2 regions of the Methylobacterium flocculans genome follow, and region 2 is predicted to be linked to the other one. Evidence: predicted binding sites of a transcription regulator. Region 2 holds the regulator's gene; the other holds the start of a gene.

Evidence for each region. Region 2 encodes LexA, which represses DNA repair genes until DNA is damaged. Its sites were predicted from a motif close to TGTTCNNNNTGTGTTCNG; they were not measured.
Region 1: ruvC (crossover junction endodeoxyribonuclease RuvC) is a predicted target of LexA. The motif match lies at 3,994-4,011, and genes of this name have one in related genera.

The regions. Positions count from the first base shown of each region.
Region 1 is NZ_CP107532.1:1,288,272-1,295,269, reverse strand. It holds gene OF380_RS05925 (HAD-IA family hydrolase) at 1-671, shown strand, start outside; gene OF380_RS05920 (YebC/PmpR family DNA-binding transcriptional regulator) at 1,097-1,843, shown strand; partial or broken gene OF380_RS05915 (methyl-accepting chemotaxis protein) at 2,152-2,436, opposite strand; gene OF380_RS05910 (hypothetical protein) at 3,147-3,305, opposite strand; gene OF380_RS05905 (hypothetical protein) at 3,337-3,537, opposite strand; gene ruvC (crossover junction endodeoxyribonuclease RuvC) at 4,086-4,652, shown strand; gene OF380_RS05895 (hypothetical protein) at 4,769-5,521, shown strand; gene OF380_RS05890 (YceI family protein) at 5,505-6,131, opposite strand; gene ruvA (Holliday junction branch migration protein RuvA) at 6,285-6,902, shown strand.
Region 2 is NZ_CP107532.1:3,521,229-3,528,226, reverse strand. It holds gene fdh3B (formate dehydrogenase FDH3 subunit beta) at 1-305, shown strand, start outside; gene OF380_RS16645 (formate dehydrogenase subunit gamma) at 380-1,423, shown strand; gene OF380_RS16640 (hypothetical protein) at 1,462-1,701, shown strand; gene OF380_RS16635 (hypothetical protein) at 1,771-2,340, shown strand; gene lexA (transcriptional repressor LexA) at 2,994-3,746, shown strand; gene OF380_RS16625 (ComEC/Rec2 family competence protein) at 3,740-5,998, opposite strand; gene gltX (glutamate--tRNA ligase) at 6,143-6,998, shown strand, end outside.

The DNA.
Region 1 (6,998 bases), 2.2 Mb from region 2:
TCGCGGAACTCGGTCTTCCCTGGGTGTGGTCGCCCGCGCTCTATGCCGACCTCCTGACCGTGATGGGCGGCAAGGAGCGCCTGCGCCACTACGTCGAGACCGAGCATGCGGGGCAGCTCGATGCCCTCCGCCCGCTCATGGGCGAGATCCACGACCGCAAGACCCGCCTTTACGGCGACCTGGTGGAAGGGGGCGGCCTCGCGCTCCGGCCCGGCGTCGCGCGGTTGATCGGGGAGGCGCGGGCGGAGGGTCTCAAGCTCGCGGTGGCCAGCACCACGAGCCGCCCGAACGTCGACACCCTGTTGCGGATCAACTTCCCGCGCAGTGACGTCCCCTTCGACGTGATCGCCTGTGGCGACGAGGCGGCGCGCAAGAAGCCGGCCCCGGACGTGTTCGACCTCGCGCTCCGGCGCCTCGAGGTGGCGCCGTCCGAGGCCGTGGCCTTCGAGGATTCGGCCGCCGGCATCCGCTCGGCGCTCGATGCGGGCCTGCCCGTCATCGCCACGCGCAGCCGCTACACCGAGAGCCACCGCCTCGACGGGGCGTTCTCGGCCGTGTCGGATCTCGGCGAGGCCGGGGCGCCGCATCGGCACCTTTCCGGCCATGTCTGGCCGGAGGGGCACGTCACCCTGAGGGCTCTGCGCGACTGGCACGCCCAGATTTCTGCCTGAGTTCCTGCCTGAGCTCTCGCCTGACCGGAAGCGTCGGCGCACGCGACCGGCGTGAGTCTCCCTCGGCGGGCGTGGGGAACAGCATGGCGCCGGCGACGAAGCCGATGGCGCCGGCCAGACCGAGCTTGAGCCAGGAAGAGGGGGGCGCTGCTCCTGCCGGCGCCTCGGAGCGGGCGTGGGGATCGGGGCGGTCCCGGGATGCGTCGTGGATCATAAGCGCCAGGATAGTCGCTCTGCCGCCGATGGCCACCGTGGACCGAGCCCTCGCCCCGATCCCTTTACCCGGCACTCCGACGCTGCGGCGCAGCGTTGTCATCGGTGCGACCTGCGTCCTATAAGCCGGCAACCTCGTCTCCCCGCATCGCGGACGCGCCACCCGGTCCGCGGCCGGCGCGATTCGGCCTCCTTACCTCCAGAGTCACGTCATGGCCGGCCATTCCCAGTTCAAGAACATCATGCACCGCAAGGGCCGCGTCGACGCGGTCCGCTCGAAGCTGTTCGGCAAGCTCGCGCGCGAAATCACGGTCGCGGCCAAGCTCGGCCTGCCCGATCCGGCGATGAACGCCCGCCTGCGCGCCGCCATCATCGCGGCCCGCGCCGAGAACGTGCCCAAGGACAACATCGAGCGCGCGATCAAGAAGGCCTCGGGCGCCGACGCCGAGAGCTACGACGAGATCCGCTACGAGGGCTACGGCCCGGGCGGCGCCGCGCTCATCGTCGAGGCGCAGACCGACAACCGCAACCGCACGGCCTCGGACGTACGCTCGGCCTTCACCAAGTCCGGCGGCAGCCTCGCCGAGACGGGGGCGGTTTCCTTCATGTTCGACCATGTCGGCGTGGTGGAGTTCGACGCCAAGGTCGCGGATGCCGACACCATGCTGGAGGCCGCCATCGAGGCAGGCGCCGACGACGTGCGCTCGGACGAGACCGGCCACGAGGTTACCTGCGCACAGGACGCCTATGGTGAGGTCTCTAAGGCGCTCGAAGCCCGCTTCGGCGAGCCGCGCCGCACGGCGCTCGTGTGGAAGGCCCAGAACACCATCGAGGTCGATGACGAGACCGGCGAGAAGCTGCTGCGCCTCGTGGAGGTGATCGAGGACCAGGACGATGTCCAGAACGTCTTCGTCAACTTCGCCCTGTCCGATGCTTTGATGGAGAAGCTCCAGGGCTGACCGCCCTGGACCCCCTCAGGCAGCCCTGACCGTGTGGAGGAACCGGTTGACCTCGGCGCCGAGTTGATCCGCTTCGCCGGCGAGTGCCGCCGCCGCCGTGAGCACCTCGGCGGCGGCCGCCCCCGTCTCCTCGGCCGAGCGCGCGACGCCGTCGATGGTGGTGGTGATCGCGCCATTGCCCGTGGCGGCGTGGCCCCGCTGCGGATGATGGCCTGGGTCGCCGTTCCCTGCTGATCCACGGCGATCGCGTCCGTGGCGCTGCTCATGGTGCGGATGCGCGCAGCGATGCCCTCGATCGCGGTCACCGCTTCGCCGGTCGTGGCCTGGATCGCATTGATCTGCTGCGTGATCTCCTCGGTGGCCTTGACCGTCTGATTGGCGAGTTCCTTCACCTCCGCGGCGACCACGGCGAAGCCCCGTCCGGCCTCACCGGCGTGCGCCGCCTCGATCGTTGCGTTGAGGGCCAGCAAGTTGGTCTGCTCGGCAATCCCCGTGATCATCCCGACGACGTCGCCGATTCGAGCGGCTCCGGTGCTCAGAGCCCGGACCAGCTGTCCGGTGGCATCGGCCTCAACCACCGCGCCCTGCGCCATGCGTGCTGATTCTCCGACCTGCCGCCCGATCTCCTGAACCGACGCGCCGAGTTCTTCGGCGGTACTGGCGACCGTGGTGACGTTGGAGGCCGCACTCGCGACCGCACTCGCTTCTCCGGTCGTGCCGCCCGCCGTGACCGCCATGGCGCGGGCGGTCACACCCAGCGCGCCTGCCGCTTCCGTAACCCGTCCGAGAATGCCGACCACCGTCGATTCGAAGTACTGGGCGGTGTCCTGCATTGCGGCCTTGCGCTGCGCCTCGACACCGACCCTTGCCAGGGCCGTCTCCGCTTCGAGCACCCGCAACTGGTCCATCTGCGTTCGGACGGCGTGTTCGGACTCCGCCTGCGCGATGAGGGTCGTCGCGATGGTGTTCGCGACCCACGCCAGCACACCGGTCTCGAGGATCAGGATGACGGCATGCAGCACCACCCGTGCGAGGCTGGAGCTTGCGACGCCCTGCGGAAAAATCAGGATCGGCATCAGGAGGTCGAGGGCGAGGTGATGGCCGGCCGTGGCGGTCGCGCAGGCGACGAGGACGTGCCGGTCGCACCAAGCCACGGTGAAGGCCATGCAGGCAAAGAAGTACATGTGCAGGTCGATCTGCCACGGATGTCCGGCGAACGCGGAGAGCAGGACCGCCGCCATGCCGATGAGGGACAGACTGCTGACGAGGCGTGTCGTCGTCCCGGTGGGGGAGCACCACCGCGTCAGCGTACGCAGCCCCGCGAGACAGGCCGCGACCAGGAGCGGGGGGCCAATGCGTTGCAGCAGAACCAAGCACCGAGTGCGACGACCGGCAGATGCAGCCAGAGAAAGGCGATCAGGACTTTGCCGAAGGTCCGCCGGAGCGTGTCGAGGTTCGTCATGACAGGTGCGTCTCCTTCAGAGATACGGGACTCACAGGGCCGGTAGCGGTGCGCAGCCGCGCGCGAAGCGGGCATCGACAACCGGCCCGGCGCCGGACGCGTTGAGGCGGGCGACGAGGTCCGATGGACCGGCGGTGGCCACGAGGATGTCGGCCCACCCGCCCGCGCGGAGGATGGACCCGCCCGCGCGGGCGACGACCGCGATCATGTCCCGACCGGGTGGGCCGATCACCGCGACCGTTCCGGATGTCGGCGCCGCTAGGAGGCCCAGGGGAACCAGGATGGCCGCCGCTGCCGCAAGGCCGGTGGAAAGTTTGTACAGGAGCGCTCGAGAAGGGAGTTGGACCACGAGGTACGCAATTCCGACGTCGGATTATTCTCACCGCTTAGGGTCGCAACCTCTGCGGATTCATTCCGTGACTTGTCTCGACTCGACGATATGTCGGTCTTGGTCGGGTCGTCCGGACATGTCGTCGTTCGTCATGCTTGCCGTAAGGCAACGGCGTCGACGGTGCTTGGCGATATTTCCCCGGAGACGTGTCTGCGCAGGATCAGGCCTCGATTCGAGCGTCCTTCTACTTGGTCGAATGCCCATGGAGTGGGTGTCGAAGCGACTTGCCGTGGCTCACGGGCGCCCTGCGGCCGGTATCAGGCGTGCCGATTCCCCGCGTGCCTTGGCATAACGATCCGTTCACGGTATGTCCCTAACGCTGAGATCGGCGCGGTGCTCGCGCCCGGAGCCGTCCGATCCATGACCCAGCCTCCTATGGTCCTGTCCGCATGACCGGTCCCGTCCGCATCCTCGGGATCGACCCCGGTCTTCGCCGGACCGGCTGGGGTGTCATCACCGCCACGGGCACCAAGGTCGCTTATGTCGATTGCGGCGTCGTCACCTCGGACGGAGACCTCCCGCTCGCCCTGCGCCTGCGCGAACTCTACGAGGGCATCACCCGCATCGTGGAGGCGTTCCAGCCGGACGAGGTCTCGGTCGAGGAGACCTTCGTCAACAAGGACGCGCAGGCGACCCTGAAGCTCGGCCACGCCCGTGCCGTCGCGCTGCTCGTTCCGGCGCTCGCCGGGATGCCTGTGTTCGAATACTCGGCCAACCTCATCAAGAAGACCGTGACGGGCTCGGGCCATGCCGAGAAGGTGCAGATCCAGGCCATGGTGAAGTTCCTGCTGCCCACCGCCGCGTTCAAGGTCGCGGACGCGGCGGACGCGCTGGCCATTGCCATCGCCCATAACAGCCATCGCGGCACGCACGCCCTGAAGCGGGCGCATGCCCCGGTCCCCGGCGCCAGCGCGCTGGCCAATGCCCGCATCGCGGCGGCCCTGGCCCGGGGCTGACCGGATCGACGGACCGGGTTTCCGCGTCAGCCCCTGGACTTCGGCCGTGCGGGCGTGCTGTTCGTCCGCCTCCGGGTGAGGGGCAAGGACGGGTCGGGATGGCACAGGATCGGACGATGGACCCGAAACTGCCCGTGCCGCAGACCGTGCGGGACGCCCTGGAATCGGGGCGCGCGGCGACCCGGGCCCTCGGCTCGGCCACGACGCTCGCCCTGCTCGTCATCCTCGCCAAGGAGGCACTGCACACGGTGCTGGTCGATCCGACGCAGCCCGCGCGCTTCCAGCAGGATGTCTTCGTCGTGGACCTCGCCGCCACGATCCTGCTCGCGCCCTACTGGATGGCGATGTTCCGTCGGATCCTCGGCTTCGGGGGCAGTCTGCCGGAGATCGTCGCGGGCCGGTCCGGACCGTTCCAGGCCTTCCTGGCCCTGGAACTGTTCTGGCTGCTGGTCGGAGGTCTGCTGGGGCGTGCGCTTGCGGACGACGGGGCCGGGTTCATTCCCATGGCCTCGGGGCTCGTGATCTGGATCGGCATCCTCGTCGTGCAGATCTGGACGAGCATGCTCGCGCCGGCGCTGGCGGTCGGAGCACCCGATGCCACCCTGCGCAGCGTCGTCGCGATGACGCGCGGTTCCGCCGCGCGCCTGGGCCTGATCCTCGTCGCCGCGATCCTGCCGCCGGGCCTCCTCGGCCGCATCCTGACCGCGCCGGAGCGCGCCGGCCTCGACCTGCCCCTTCCGGTGATCGCGCTCCGGGTCGTCGCCTCGGGCCTCATCGAGATGGGGATGCTGGTTCTCGTCACAGCCCTCCTGGCGGAGATCTACCGACGCCTGCGCGCGCCGGATCCCGCTCTTACTCGACGGCCTTGAACTCGCCCTCGAGGCGCAAGGCGACGTCGTCGCCCAGCACCGGCAGGAAGGCGCTGATCCCGAAATCCGAGCGCTTGATCACGGTGCGGCCATCGAAGCCCACCGTGTAGGCCTTGTTCACGGGGTTGATCCCGGCCTGGTTGAAGGTCGCGTCGAAGGCCACGGGCTTCGTCACGCCCTTCAGGGTCAGGTCGCCGTTGACCCGGGCCGTGGTGGGGCTCGTCGGCTCGATGCTGGTGGCCGTGAAGGTGGCTTTCGGGAACTTCGCGGTGTCGAAGAAATCGGGGCTCTTGAGGTGCTGGTTGAGCCGGTCGTTGAGGCCGTTGACGCTGTCGGTGCCGATCGTGACCGTGAGGCGGGATTTTGCCGGCTCCTTCGGGTCGAGCACCGCCTCGGCGTTCACGTCCGTGATCTGTCCGTAATAAGTCGAGAAGCCGAGATGGCTCACCGACCAGGTGATCTTGCCGTGCGTCGGATCGAGCACGTAGGCGCCGGCGCGCACCTGCGTCGGGTCGCTGGAGGGGGCGGCGGGAGCGGGCGTCTCGGCTGCGGCGAGGAAACCGGCCGGAAGCATCAGGGCGAGGCAGAGGGGCAGCGCGATGGGACGCATCGGTCGGTCATCCGTGAGGGTCGAAGCAGGGTGCCCGTGATTCCACGAACGCCAGCCTGCCTCAAGGCCGTGTCCGTCCGATCGTTTGCGCGCATGGCGCTCCCCCGCGCGGGCTTGTAGGCAGGCGGCTCCGGTACGGATGACGGTGGGACGATGATCGGCAAGCTCAAAGGCGTGGTGGATTCCTACGGCGAGGATTTCGTGATCCTCGACGTGCAGGGTGTCGGCTACGTCGTCCATTGCTCGGCCCGCACGCTCCAGCGCCTGCCCGGTGTCGGCGAGGCGGCGGATCTCGCCATCGAGACCCATGTCCGCGAGGATATGATCCGCCTCTACGGCTTCCGCTCGGATGCCGAGCGCGAGTGGTTCCGGCTCCTCCAGACCGTGCAGGGGGTGGGGAGCAAGGTGGCCCTCGGGCTGCTCTCGGTGCTCGAGCCCTCGGCCCTCGCCTCGGCCATCGCCATGGGCGACAAGGTCGGGGTGGCGCGCGCGCCCGGCGTCGGTCCTCGTCTCGCCGCCCGGATCGTGGCGGAACTCAAGGACAAGGCCCCGGCCTTCGCCTCCATCGACCCGGCCGTGATTTCGCTCTCGGGCGCCGTGGAAGACCGGACCGCGCCGCAACCCGTCACCGATGCAATCTCGGCGCTGGTCAACCTCGGCTACGCCCCGGTCCAGGCCTCGGCCGCCATCGCCGAGGCACTGAAGGGGGCCGGCGAGGGGGCGGAGGCCAAGACCCTGATCCGCCTCGGCCTGCGGGAACTCGCGCGCTGACGCGGGGCGATCCCTCGTCCACGAGTGAATTGTGCCCTTGACCCGGGCGATATCCGTTGCCAGATGGAGGGGAGGACGCTAACCTGCTGATAATAC
Region 2 (6,998 bases):
CGTTCGGTGCGCCCCAGTACCCGCGCGTCGGGAACTTCGGTTCGCGCGGCAAGATGGACAAGTGCACCTACTGCTCCGGCGGCCCGGAGCCGGACCTCTCGGTGGCGGAGTACGAGAAGTACGGCTCGAACCGCCTTGCCGAGGGCAAGCTCCCCCTCTGCGCGGAGATGTGCTCGACCAAGGCGCTGCTGGCCGGTGACGGCGAGATGATCGCTGAGATCTACAAGCAGCGCGTGGTCAAGCGCGGCTACGGCTCCGGAGCCTGGGGCTGGAAGACGGCCTATCGCGAGACCGTGGCGATCTGATCGCCACGACACCGATCCTGGGATCGCCGGCTCACGGCGATCCCGAGACGACACGCCACTCGAAAGGAACGCCGATGCGGCGGGCAGTCACGCTACTCAGCACCCTCGTCCTCGCCACGACGCTCCTGGCCGCTCCGGCGGCGTTCGAGCCCGCGCGGGCGCAGAACCCGCAGCAGCAGGACGGGCTGAACCCGATGGGTGCCAAGCCCACGGCCGACTCCGTCAACGAGGAATTCCTGTTCAAGCAGGGTTCCAAGATCCAGGGCCGCATCAGCATTCCGGACGGCAAGGCGGCGAACCTGATCCAGCCGCAGGGCCGCGAGTACCAGTCGTTCCGCGAGGGCTACCTGCCCTGGATCGGTGCGGCCTTCATCCTCGGAATGATCGCCGCGCTCGGCGGGTTCTTCCTCTGGCGCGGACGCATCCTCACCGACGACACCCAGGAATCCGGCCGGAAGATCCTGCGGTTCAATGCCTTCGAGCGCTTCACCCACTGGATGACGGCCGTCTGCTTCATCATCCTCTCGCTGTCCGGCCTGAACTACATCTTCGGCAAGCGCCTGCTGATGCCCCTGATCGGACCCGAGGCGTTCGGCGCCATCGCCCAATGGGCCAAGTACAGCCACGTCTATCTCGCCTGGCCGTTCATGTTCGGTGTGGTGATGATGTTCGTGGTCTGGATCAAGGACAACATCCCGAACCGCATCGATTGGGCCTGGATCAAGGCGGGCGGCGGCTTCATCGGCAAGAAGCACCCCCACGCGGCCCGCTTCAACGCCGGCCAGAAGGGCGTGTTCTGGATGGTCGCGGGCTTCGGTGCCGCCATGGGCGTCACCGGCCTGATGATGCTGTTCCCGTTCGCGCTCCTCGACATCAACGGCATGCAGGTGATGCAGGTCATTCACTCGCTGATCGGCATCGTGTTCATCGCCGGCATCCTGGCGCACATCTACATCGGCACGCTCGGCATGAAGGGCGCCTACGATGCCATGGGCAGCGGCGAGGTCGATCTTGCCTGGGCGCGCGCCCACCACGACCTCTGGGTCGAGCAGGAGCAGGCGAAGACCGCGAGCGGCCCGCAATTGGGTCGGGGTCGCCACCCCGCTCCCGCTGAATAATCTGCCAGGCCGCTCGGGCGGCGACGAGGATTACGACCATGAAAGCCTTCATCGTCGCCGTGATTGCCGCCATCGGCCTCGGCGTCCTGGCCATGTACGCCCTGACCAGCAATCAGACGTTCGCCTACCAGGCCTTCGCGACCACGGGGGCACGGGTGTCGGAGCCTGGCACCAACCTCGTCGGCGAGAAGTGGACCGGCGATCCGAACACCAACGACACCGGTGAATCGGCGCACGGCAAGGCGACCGGTGAACCCTCGCATCCGAAGCGCTCCTGAAACCCGAACGACGTCCCGTGCACCGCACGGGTACGGCCGCGCAACGAGTCCGGAACCAGGGGACCGAGCATGATCCACCGCCTCTCCATCGCCGCGCTCCTCTTGTCGACGAGCCTCTCCGTGCAAACGGCGTCCGCGCAGGATGCGGCGCCCGCCCGCGGCCCGGCGAACCTGTGCCAGGAACTCGTGGCCTTCGTGAAGAAGCCGGAGGAGAAGAAGCAGGAAGCCGCGACGCCGGCATCGCAATCGACCGCCGTCTCGAACGCCTCCGGCAAGAGTGACGGTCAACCTTCGTCGTCCGGTGGGCCGACGCAGCAGAGTTCCGGGCTAAGCGGGCCGACCAAGCCGGAGACCCAGGCTCCGACGGCCGACGCGCGTCCCGGGACAAGCGATGGCAAGGCCACGTTGGCGCATGCCAATGCTGCCGCGAAGAGCCCGCCCGCCCCGGCCGCGTCCGCCCCGAGCCCGAAGCCGGATGAAGCGGTCATCAGCCGGATCGAAACGGCTGCCGCCTCGAACGATCAGGTGGCCTGCCGCGCCGCCGCACGCACCATGCGCGTCGCCGGTGTCGTCATGACCCCGGCCCTTCTGGCTCTGGCCGCCCTCGATCCGAAATTCTACGGTGCCGAGCAGCCCTGAGGCGTTGGTCCGGTCCAAGCCGATCTGCGCAACCGACGGCGACGTCGCTGCTGCGCAAGGCATCAGGCGCGTCGGCTGTGCGGACCATTGGGCTTCCTGTGGCGGGATCCCCCTCGCAGGCCGCGAAGGTTCTTCCCGTGGAGCTGCTGAAGGTTAGGCTGCGGTACTCGCGATTTCGCGCGCCGCTTTACAGCTTCGATGATGTCACTGATCCACGGGGCAGCTGACGGGCAGCCGACCTCGATCGTCTCTACTTAATACGTCGAGTTTCTCACACCGTGATCCGCTTGGCCGCCGGATCGCGAGCTTTGTGAAGCACCACACTTCCGCTGCCTTCTCGCCTCGACGCTGAACCTGGTGTGAATCTCGCTCCGTTTCACCCCGTTCCAGGGGCGATGATCGCGATGGTCTTCCCGCAATTCTGTTGCGCCGCCGTGTGTCCCCTGCCACGGGCGGTTCCTTGGGGACCCTCGCCGGAACGATAGCTCCGCCGCCATTGATCCGCCTAAGGCCGGCGCGCCCTGCTCCGATAGACGCAAGTTTCGGCGTCATATGGGAACTCTTGCAGAACACTTGCGGAACGTTTAACGTGTTCGTGGTTTGTTTCTGCGGTCGCACGCCGCAGCCCACGGCTCCAACGAAGAGTGTTCCGCATGTTGACGCGTAAGCAACTGGATTTGCTCCAGTTCATCCAGCACCGGATGCGCGAGAGCGGCGTTCCTCCCTCCTTCGACGAAATGAAGGATGCGCTGGATCTCAAGTCGAAGTCCGGCATCCATCGCCTGATCACAGCGCTCGAGGAGCGCGGCTTCCTGCGCAGGCTGCCGAACCGGGCCCGGGCCATCGAAGTAATTCGTATGCCGGAGAGCTTGAGCGGCGACGCTGTCGGCGGACGCAGCAGCGTTCCATCGGAGCCGCGTCGGTTTACTCCGAGCGTGGTCGAGGGCGGCAAGGGCAAGGCTCCCCCGGCGGGCGCGTCGGTGTCCCGTCTGCCGACCACGCAGGCGATGGATGAGAGCGGCCGGGCGGTCACGATTCCCGTCATGGGTCGGATCGCGGCCGGTACGCCCATCGCCGCCATTCAGGAGCAGAGTCACTCGGTGACGATGTCTCCGGATTTCCTCGCCGGTGGCGAGCATTACGCCCTCGAGGTGCGGGGCGATTCGATGGTCGATGCGGGCATCCTGGACGGTGACCTCGTGGTCATCCGCAAGCAGGACACGGCGAATACCGGCGACATCATCGTGGCGCTGATCGACGACGAGGAAGCGACCCTGAAGCGCCTGCGCCGCCGGGGTTCGTCCATCGCGCTGGAGGCGGCCAATCCCGCCTATGAAACCCGTGTGCTCGGGCCGGATCGTGTGCAGATCCAGGGACGGTTGGTCAGTCTCGTTCGACGCTACTGAGCCTCGTCGTCGGGTCCGGCGTCGGCGTCCTCCGCGTTCGGCGTGTTCGATCCGGATTTCGTGGGCAGGCTGGGCGTGGTGGGCTCTGAGACGGCCACCGGGGGTGTGCTTGACGTGCGCCACGGCACCGTTTCGCCGGGACGACGTGCCGTCGTCACGATGGGCCCGTCACGGGTCAGTCTGATCGCTGTCGCCCCGTGGGTCTTGAGGAAGGCACGGTCGACGATCACTTTGGCCGCGCAACCGGGCGGAGCCTCCCGTTGCGTGATCAGGATGTCGGCCCTGGCGCAATCCTCGGGCAGCGCTCGCTTGTCGGTCGCAAGTGCGATTGTGCGCCCGTCGCTCATCTGCAGGGTACAGCCCAGACGGTCGCAACGCGCGGCCGGAGATGCCTTGATGTCCGCTGCTTTTCTGCCGTCGCCATCCGCCTTGAGCCATTGTTCGAGCACGAAGGCCGGGGGGCGACCGAGCATCGCGAGGCGCCCGGTTCGGTCGCGGATCGCCGCGCCGGCGCCATCACGGTCGATATAGAGGTCGTACCGGTCAGGCCGGACTGCGAGGCCGATGCCGACGATGGCCGGGATCAGACCGAGCCAGCGCAGGGACGACGCTGGCAGGGTGAGCATGACGACGGCGCAGGCGAGCAGAGCCAGTGCGCCGGTGCCGTATGCGGGTACGACGTAGGTCGCATGTCCGAACTCGGCAATCCAAGTCGAGATCGTGAGCATCCCCCGCACTGCCAGCCCCATCGCCCACCAGACCGGCTGATCGAGGGCGAAGGGATAGGCCAGGATTCCGAGCACGGCGGCGGGCATCACCGCCAGGGAGACCAGCGGCAGGGTCAGGGCATTTCCCACGAGGCCGAAGGGCTGCACCGTCTGAAAATGGTAGGTCGCGAAGGGCGCCGTAGCGATCTGTGCCACCAGGGTGGTGGCCAGCGTTCCGACAATGGCGGCGAGCAGCCATCCGACGGCGCGGGCGAAACGACCTGCGCCGTCGCGCCGGAACGCATGGCCGCCGAGCAGCGGCGCACAGGCGATGAGGCCGGCGACGGCTCCGAACGACATCTGGAAGCTCGGCCCCAGGACACCTTCCGGCTCCCGCGTGAGGGCGATCAGCGCCGCCAGAGCGAGGTTGCGCATGCTCAGGGCGGGGCGGTCCACCAAAATGGCGCCCAGCATCACCAGCGTCATGATGAGGGAACGTTCGGCGGCGATATCCCACCCTGAGAAGACGCAGTAGGCCGTCACGCCGAGCATCGCGCAGGCGGCAGCGATCTTCTTGATCGGCCAGTGCAATGCGAGGAACGGCACCAGGGCGAGGATGGCGCGGACCAGCCAGAAGACCACGCCGGCCGCCAGCACCATGTGGAGCCCGGAGATCGAAACCACGTGATAGATGCCCGCCGCCCGCAGGACATCGTTGGTCGCGCCGCTGATGAGGCCGCGCTTTCCGGTGACCAGGGCGGCCGCCACGGCCCCGGCCTGACCGCCATTGGCATCGGTGATGCGCCGCGTAAGCGCGTTGCGAGCCGCATCGATCGTCGATGCGAGGCGGGCCTGCCATGGCACCGTATCGTGCGGTGGCAGGACTTCGATCTTGCCGACGAGTGACCCGACCGCGCCGATTCCGCGAAAGAACGCATCGCGTGCGAAGTCGTAGCCGCCGGGCCGCGCGGCTTCCGGGGGTGGGAGGAGCCGCGCGGTGGCGGAGATCCGATCTCCCGGCTTGAGGATCATGGCCTTGCGGTAGGAGACCCGCACCCGGGTCGGTCGCGTCTCCGGCCCGAGCGTGCCGAAGCCCTCTACCCGTACGATCAGGCGTGCACCCTCGTCGCGCTCGTCCAGCCCTTCGATCGTCCCAGTCAGGGGCGCGATCGTCGTTCGCGACAGGATCGGGCCGGCCACGCGCTGCACCCGGAGCGTCGCTGCCGCGAAGCCAAGGAACGCAGCGATGGCTGCAAGCACCAGGGCCATGGCCATCGGCCGGGTCGCCAGGAAGGGCGTGAGACCGGCGAGGCCGGCAGCGGCGACGAGGGGCGCGGCCAGAGCGGGCTGGCCCTGCGTCTCCGTGAAGAACACCAGGATGCCGAGGGCGAAGGCGACGGCGAGCCAGGGGAACAGGCGGCGCTGCTCGATTTCGCGGGTCCAGCCGGCTTCCAGCCAGGCACGGACAGGCTCAACCCACGGCCGGCGCACGGCGGCCAAGCGGGCGAACCGCTCCGCCACCGCCGCCTTCCGCGCCTGCGCCATCGCCGCGACCTCCGAGCCGCGCCCCGAGAGCGGCGTGGGACGATACGTTTTCTTAACGCCCCGCGTCGCGCATGCTACACGCGCGTTCCCGGGCCGGTCGATCCGCCTCCCGCCCGTTCCAACAGCCACTTCAAGTCAAGATTGATGTCGTCAGCCGTCGTCACGCGCTTTGCCCCCTCGCCTACGGGCTACCTGCACATCGGCGGGGCCCGCACGGCCCTGTTCAACTGGCTCTACGCCCGTCGCTTCGGCGGCCGCATGCTGCTGCGCATCGAGGATACCGATCGCGAGCGCTCCACGCAGGGCGCGATCGATGCGATCCTCGACGGGATGCGCTGGCTCGGCCTCGATTGGGACGGGGACGTGATCTACCAGTACGCCCGTGCGGACCGGCACCGCGAGGTGGCCGAGAGCCTGCTCGCCTCCGGCAATGCCTACCGCTGCTACGCCACCCCGGAAGAACTCACGGCGATGCGCGAGACGGCGCGCGCCGAGGGGCGCCCCCTGCGTTACGACGGGCGCTGGCGCGACCGCGATCCCTCCGAGGCGCCGGCCGGCGTCAAGCCGGTGATTCGCCTGCGGGCGCCGACGGAGGGCGAAACGGTGGTGGAGGACGGGGTACAGGGCCGGGTCGTCTGGCAGAACAAGGACCTCGACGACCTCGTCCTGCTGCGCTCGGACGGCAACCCGACCTACATGCTCGCCGTCGTCGTGGACGATCACGACATGGGTGTCACCCAGGTGATTCGCGGTGACGATCATCTGACCAACGCCGCACGCCAGCGCCAGATCTTCGATGCCCTCGGCTGGGCGGCCCCTGCCATGGCGCATATCCCGCTCATCCATGGCGCCGACGGCGCGAAACTCTCGAAGCGCCACGGGGCTCTGGGCGTCGATGCCTACCGCGACCTCGGCTACCTGCCGGCGGCCCTGCGCAACTACCTCGTTCGCCTCGGCTGGAGCCACGGCGACCAGGAGGTGTTCTCCACCGATGAGATGA